Regions from separate parts of the Ruegeria sp. N7 genome, predicted to be linked through region 2. Evidence: riboswitches for the same ligand, from Rfam matches in the RefSeq annotation. Region 2 holds a riboswitch; the other holds the start of a gene.

Region 1 (3,685 bases), on a different contig from region 2:
CGAGCAGAAGATTACGGCGCAGCGTTTTCCGCCGCATGGTTTGTTGACAATAAATGGATGCCGTTCTTCCGTGCAGGGGCCTCGAAGGGAACCGCAGCGCTTTATGAACGGTCGATTTCTGCCGGTCTCGGTTACTATGGTCGCAACACCGATTTGGCCGGTCTGGGCCTAAACTGGGCCGAAGCAAGAGGCATAGATGGCGATCAGTTCACGCTTGAAGCTTTCTACCGCTTTTCAATCTCACCCGGACTGCAGATCACGCCATCGGTACAATTCATTTCCGACCCGCTTCTAAATCCCGATCAGGACCGGATTACCCTGTTCGGTCTAAGAACCCGGATCGTTTTCTAATGCGGGGTGAAGGCAGTCACTAAGGGGTGTGCCAAAGGGCAACTAAGAGAGATCAAGCGCGTGCCGGAATTTTCAACGCCGGTCGAATGAAGTTGGGAAGCAAAGGAACAATCTATGAAGATTGCATACGGAATTCTTGCAGCCTTAGCAGTTGTGTTTTTCATCCTTGGAGGCAGCGATGCCCATGCCAAAGACAACAAGGGTAAAAAGCCGAACAAGGGGGGCAAGAACGGTGATGTCAGCATTCAGATAGAAGACAAACCCGGCAAAGGCCCAAAAGCTGTACCACCTGGACAGATCAAGCGCTACACGCGCGGTGCCAAGCTCCCATCTGACCTGGAGTTCGAGGATATTGGGGACCTTTCCAAATGGAAGCTTGGGGAGCCGGGCAAAGGAAACCGCTACATTCTGGTCGATGACGAAGTCCTCGAAGTTACGAATGACCTGTCTACCGTGGTCGATGCCGTCGGCATCGTCGGTGATCTTCTAAATTAGGCGAAAGTACGATGTTTCAGGGCAAGAACTACCTCGTTTGCCCTGACGCTGGCCGGGGCGATCATTTGTGAACCCCGGCCCAAGTTCAAAACCCGGATCCGAGGCGCTACGATGATAAAGGCCCTTCTTGTTCTTTTTGCGCTTGCTACCTTTTCGTCAGCACGCGCCCTACTCGCTCAGGAAAACGGTGCAACTGAAGTCCCGCAAACAATACGCTTTGAGGGCTATGTATAGCCCAGTCGCGAAGCAGAACTGTCGCCTTTGGTGGACAATGTGGTCAACCGGACTTTGCAAAGTCTGCTTTCTGCGCATCGCTGACGTAGTACAGTCGGGATGCTGCGCGGCAGAGAAGCGAAGCTTTGCCCGATAAAGCGGAAGTTGACCCGAGCCATCTCAACATCCGATTTCGGTGCAGTGGGTAGCTCTCGAAAAAGTCTTCGAGGTGCGATGCTCGCCGAAGCCCGTCAAATTTGCGATGGACTAGTGTTGTTTCAATATTTGCGGCATGGGCCGGCACTTCTAGTGGTCTTGGTCTTTGTTCTACTTTTGCACGCTTATGCCTCCTGATTTTGGTCTTGCACGCTTATGCTTCACGCGTTGCACAGTTATGGTGTTTCATCAAATTTGTCGCTCTTTAAGCTATTGTTTTTAAGAGATTTTTTTGCACAACCTATGCGAGAAAATACTGATTCGTGCACGCTTATGCTCAATTTGCACCTAATATCACACACTATGAATCTAGGTCCGGATTTTGGCGCGTTCTCAGCGGCTTTTCTGATATCAGCGCCATGTTGAGACGCGCAGGTGCATGCTCTTGCGAGAAAATAGGAAAGACCCCGGAGTTTTTTCTTGCCGCAGGGTAAGTGTTAAGGTACCCGCGTTTTACCGGTCCCGATGTGGCTAAGAGGGAATCCGAGGTGCCTTTTGGTGCCAACCGGAACTGCCCCCGCAACTGTAGGCGGCGAGCGCTGTCCATTTCCGTCACTGGGCCATTTTGGTCTGGGAAGACAGGACAGACAAAGACCCGTCAGTCAGGAGACCTGCCGGTATGAAACCGAAACACACCGGGCGGGGTTGTCCGGGGAGGTTGCCGAAGAAACGCGCCGGGCGGTCTATTTTCTACCCTGCGCTCACGGCAGGCAGTAAAGCGTCTGTTGCTTCGGTAAATGCCCATTCACCCGTTCTCTGGTCATTGACACATGGAGATCGATTGTCATGTTTCTACGCACTGGCCTGATTGGCCTTTCCTTGCTGGCTACCAGCGCTGCCGCCGAAGGAAACTTTCCCCTAACTATCGAAAACTGCGGTCACTCGGTCACGTTTGACGCGCCAGTGACGTCGTCAGTCACGGTCGGCCAAGCCGCGACCGAGGTGCTTTATGCGCTGGGTCTGGGCGAGCAGGTTCTTGGAACCTCGGTCTGGTTCAACGAGGTGCTGCCTGAATATGCCGAGGTGAATGCCAAGGTAGAGCGTCTGGCAGACAATGATCCCAGCTTTGAAAGCGTTGTTGCCAAGCGGCCGGGACTGGTCGCAGCGCAATATGAGTGGCATGTCGGACCCGAGGGCATCGTCGCCACGCGTGAGCAATTTCACGAACTGGGCATTCCAACGTACGTAATGCCTGCAGATTGCATCGGCAAAGACAATACAGTCGGCGGCGATGGCACCCGCCTGCAAGCGTTCTCGACCGATACGCTGTATCAGGGTATCGAAGAACTGGCGGCAGCCTTTGATGTATCCGAACGCGGCACGGACCTGGTTGCCGAGTACAAGGCCCGCGAAGCCGCAGCCGTCGCCAAGGCGCAAACCGTGAAGCTGGACGATGTGTCAGCCGTATTCTGGTTTTCCTCTCCTGAAATGGAAAGCGACCCGTTTGTGGCCGGACAGAAAGGCGCACCGGGATACATGATGAGTAAATTGGGTATCCGCAACGTCGTCGAGACGGATGAAGAATGGCCAACAGTGGGCTGGGAAACCATTGCCAAGGCCAATCCGACGGTGATTGTTATCGCCAAGATGGACCGCCGTCGCTTTGCTGCGGACGACTACCTGAAAAAGCTGGAGTTCCTGCGCACTGATCCGGTGACCAGCCAGATGGATGCGGTCAAGAATGACCGGATCGTCATTATGGATGCGCAGGCCATGGACGCCACCATCCGCGCAATCCCGGCGCTGGAGGATCTGGCCGAGAAGCTGGATACCATCGGAAACAACCTGTGAACGAGGTCGCCGCAATCTTACGGCAGGGTTTCAAGGCTGCGTGCCTTACCGTGCCATTGTTGATTGCGGCGGTTCTTGCGGGCGCGATGATCGGGGAAACCTCTCTGTCGCCCGATTTGGTTCTCTCCGTTCTGGCCAACAAGCTGGCCGGAGCGGACTTTCCTGTCGACCCAATTGATCAGGGTATTATCTGGAGCTACCGGATTCCTCGCGCTCTGGTCGCTGCGTCCTGCGGTGCCGGTCTGGCTGTCGCAGGGGTCGTGTTGCAGGCTTTGCTGCGAAACCCGTTGGCCGACCCTTACATTTTGGGCATTTCTGCCGGGGCCTCGACGGGTGCCGTGGCTGTAACCATCGCTGGTTTGGGTGGGGGGGCTTTGTCGCTGTCTTTTGGCGCGTTCAATGGCGCGCTTTTGGCTTTTGGTTTTGTCGCGTTGCTGGCCCGAGCCGCTGGCGCAGGGGGCGGACGGGTTGCGACGGCACAGATCGTCCTGGCGGGAATTGCCGGGTCTCAGTTGTTCAATGCGCTGACGGCCTTCATCATCGCCAAATCCGCCAATGCCGATCAGGCGCGCGGGATCATGTTCTGGCTGATGGGAAACCTCAGCGGCGTGCGCTGGCC
Region 2 (3,685 bases):
TGCGCTGGTCGAGAGCATGTGAACCTCGTCGATGATGTAGATCTTGTAGCGTGCACTGGCGGCGCGATAGCGGACACTGTCGATGATCTCGCGGATATCGTTGACGCCGGTACGGCTGGCCGCATCCATTTCCATCACATCGACATGGCGACCTTCCATGATTGCGACGCAATGCTCGCACTGACCGCAAGGCTCGGTTGTCGGCCCTCCGGTTCCATCCGGCCCGATGCAGTTCATGCCTTTGGCGATGATCCGCGCCGTGGTGGTTTTTCCCGTTCCGCGAATGCCGGTCATGATAAAGGCCTGCGCAATCCGGTCGGCCTCGAAGGCGTTTTTTAGGGTGCGCACCATAGCATCTTGACCCACCAGGTCGGCAAAGGTTTCCGGGCGGTATTTGCGGGCGAGAACCTGATAGGCGGGGCTGGGCGTGTCTGTCATGTCTTCTCGCTCGGATTCGGTGCTTCGGCACAGCGTAGTGGCGGCGGCAGTCCGCGTCCACTGTGGGGCGCGATGATTTTTTGTTTCAGAAACGGGCTGGTTTCCAACTAAACTGGTCCAGCGGATTTAATGACTCATTTCTTAAAGAGTACCTTGGGGGAGGACGCACTTCATGTCGCAGCTGGTCATTTTTGCTCTGCAGGTCGGAGGCGGAACGCTTGCCCTTACTTCAATGCCCGGGCGTGGCGGGGATTACGTCGGCGATCTGGATATGATTGCGGCTTGGAAACCGGGCCTTGTGATTTCAATGACGACGGATGTTGAAATGCTTCAGGATGGCGCGCAGCACTTTGGCAGCGACATCCAAAGCCGTGCCAGCCGGTGGGTTCACCTGCCGATCGAAGATTTTGGAGCACCGACGCAGGCGGTTCAGAAGGCCTGGCCAGAGGTCAGCGCCACGGCCCGACATGCGCTGTCGGGCGGTGGCCGGGTTCTTGTGCATTGCCGTGGGGGGTGCGGCAGATCCGGGATGATTGTTCTGCGACTGATGGTTGAATGCGGTGAACGCGCCAGCGACGCACTGGACCGCCTGCGGGCCGTGCGCCCCTGCGCTGTCGAAACCGATGCGCAGCTGGCCTGGGCGTCCCGGATCACCCCGGCACAGGTGGAAGTGGGATCAAGCTGACAGCTGCTGGGGTGCGTAGCCGGTTTTCCGGGGCCGGATCGTTGAAACCTCGATCATGGCGCAAGGCGGGTTCGCGACAATGCCCGAGGGCAGCGTGCTGAATGTAGGTCCGAAGATCAAATCGGCATAGGCATCAAGGTCCCGAATTGCCGTATCAGGGTGCGCCCCGCAGAAAACGCGAACGCTGTCGGATCGCGCTCGGATCGTTGCCATGCACCCTTCCGCGCAATGTGACAGCGCGCTGTTGCCTTCAAATTCGAAATCTTCGCTGGTGGCCGAAACCGCCTGCGCCATGGCTTCGGAAATCGAGCGGGCCAGTCGCGCCAAAGCCGGGCAGGTATTGCCCGTCCGCTGGCACACAGTTGCGCTGTATTCGTGTGACTTTGTCTTCCAGATCATCCTGCGCCCTCCGCGCGTGGTGGGCTGGATATTGGGGCAGGTGGGACAGCATCTCGCTGTCAGGACCTGCCCGGACACCCCGCCCGAGTTTCGGTTTCAGTTCCGATGGCAGGTCTCCTGACTTGCGGGTCATTGCTCTGCCGACCTTCCCAGCCCGTGGGCCAGTGGTATTTCGGCATTACTTACCGCTTACAGTTGCGGGGGCAGTCGCGGACTTGGTTGATATCTGTGTGACCAGACAAACCGCACCGTGTTCCCTTTTCATCCCGACCTCTTGTGGGGGCCGGAAACCATCACACAACCGCTAGCGCCTGATCGCGTTCCGAGTCAAGCCGATCTTTAGGCCGGACGTTTGGTCATGCTGGATGCGGTTTACCTTCCGGCTTAGTGTCGTCGGCATCGAAGGCAGGCAAACCGATTTTTTCAGCGAAAGCCGGGGATCATGTTGGATACGGAACAGACAGTGTTGATCGAAGATTTCCGCTTTCCGTCCGGGTCTGTGACCTTGTCGGCGCGGCTGTACCGGCCAGTGGGTGAGCCGGACACGGTTATCGTGCTGAACAGTGCCACGGGTGTGCCGCGTGACTATTATCAACACTTCGCGCGATGGCTGGCTGCCGACCGGGGGATAGCTTGCCTGACCTATGACTATCGGGACTACGGGCTTTCTTTGGTTGGCCGCCTGAAAGACGCAACTGCAACAATGGCGGATTGGGCGTTGATCGACATGCCAGCGGCACGGGCCGAAATGCGCAGGCGGTTTCCAAAGGCGCAGCAGTGGACCATCGGCCATTCCGTCGGTGCGATGCTGGGGCCGGTGCAGCCGGATATCGACCAGATCGACCGAATGATCGGTGTGTGTTCGGGACTGGTGACTTTGAAAGATCACCCATGGCCCTATCGGGGGTTGGCAGGGCTGTTCTGGTATGGCCATGCACCGCTGATGGTGCGGGCACTTGGCTATCTACCCGGCAAAGCAATCGGGTTTGGTTCGGACCTGCCCGCCTCGGTCTACTGGCAATGGCGCAAATGGTGTACAGCCCCTCTTAGCTACGTTCCCGAGATCGGGCAGAATTTGCCTGATGCGCATTGGGGCAGTTCTGGAACACCAGTGGATCTGTTCACGTTCGAAGATGACCAGATGGCTCCGCCCGAGGCGGTTTGGCGCCTTGCTGATTTGTATGGCCCCGAGGCCAGACGCCACCTTCTGAAGCCTGCTGAATTCGGACTGCCGGAAATAGGCCATATCGGAGCATTTGCCCGGCGCAATGCAGCGGTCTGGCCGCGCCTGATCGCCTGATCAGACGCGACGCAGGTTTTCCATAACACCTTGCAGCTATGGCCGTTTGCGAAGTTTCTTGTCCTGCATGACACCGCGCACCATCTTGCCAAAAGCCTTGTCCCGCGCCCGCGATTGCGCAACGGTTTCCGAGTTTCGCTGATCTTCACGCCGCAGCTTGCGCCAACGGTCCAGCCGCGCCGGATCAAGCACGCCTTCGTCGATTGCGTTCTGCACGGCACAGCCGGGCTCGGTCTCGTGCTGACAATCCGAAAAGCGACAGCTTTGGCCAAGCTCTGTGATGTCCGAGAATACGTCGTCGATCCCGTCCTGAGCGTCCAGCAGGCGCAATGCGCGCATTCCGGGCGTGTCGATCAACCATCCACCGTTTCTCATCGGGTGCAACGCACGCACGGTTGTCGTGTGCCTGCCCCGTGCGTCGTCTTCGCGAATTCCAGACGTGGCGAGGTTTTGATCTGTCATGGTGTTGCTGAGCGTCGTTTTACCCACGCCCGACGACCCGACCAGCGCGCCGGTCTGGCCTTTGGGACACCATGCCAGAACCTTTTCGACATCTGTCGGATCCCGAGCGTTGATCGTCAAAACCGTCAAAAACGGGTCCAGAGATTCCACTTGTCCCGAGAAACTTCCGGGATCATCCGACTGGTCAGCTTTCGTCAGGACAACAACCGGATAACATCCGGCCTGGTGCGCAAGAACCAGATAACGTTCCAGTCGGGGCAGGTTGAAGTCCGCATTGCACGAGCTGACGATGAACAAAACATCGACATTGGCCGCAATCAGTTGGGTTGCGGCGCCTGTACCGGCAGCTCTGCGTTGCAGCAGGCTGCGCCGGTCCAGAAGGTGGCGCACGCGGTTTTCGG

The links. Region 2 has a riboswitch for cobalamin ahead of ACR0ES_RS17850 (hypothetical protein). Riboswitches for the same ligand answer to the same signal wherever they lie in the genome.
Region 1: linked by a shared signal. The riboswitch ahead of ACR0ES_RS08360 (ABC transporter substrate-binding protein) and the one ahead of ACR0ES_RS17850 (hypothetical protein) in region 2 are both predicted to bind cobalamin.

The regions. Positions count from the first base shown of each region.
Region 1 is NZ_JBQFLR010000004.1:189,672-193,356, reverse strand. Features, by position in the region: gene ACR0ES_RS08370 (carbohydrate porin) at 1-351, shown strand, start outside; gene ACR0ES_RS08365 (hypothetical protein) at 466-846, shown strand; cobalamin riboswitch at 1,716-1,908, shown strand; gene ACR0ES_RS08360 (ABC transporter substrate-binding protein) at 2,062-3,066, shown strand; gene ACR0ES_RS08355 (FecCD family ABC transporter permease) at 3,081-3,685, shown strand, end outside.
Region 2 is NZ_JBQFLR010000021.1:9,113-12,797, forward strand. Features, by position in the region: gene ACR0ES_RS17840 (DNA polymerase III subunit gamma/tau) at 1-438, opposite strand, end outside; gene ACR0ES_RS17845 (protein-tyrosine phosphatase family protein) at 611-1,123, shown strand; gene ACR0ES_RS17850 (hypothetical protein) at 1,115-1,522, opposite strand; cobalamin riboswitch at 1,613-1,831, opposite strand; gene ACR0ES_RS17855 (alpha/beta hydrolase family protein) at 1,965-2,822, shown strand; gene rsgA (ribosome small subunit-dependent GTPase A) at 2,859-3,685, opposite strand, start outside.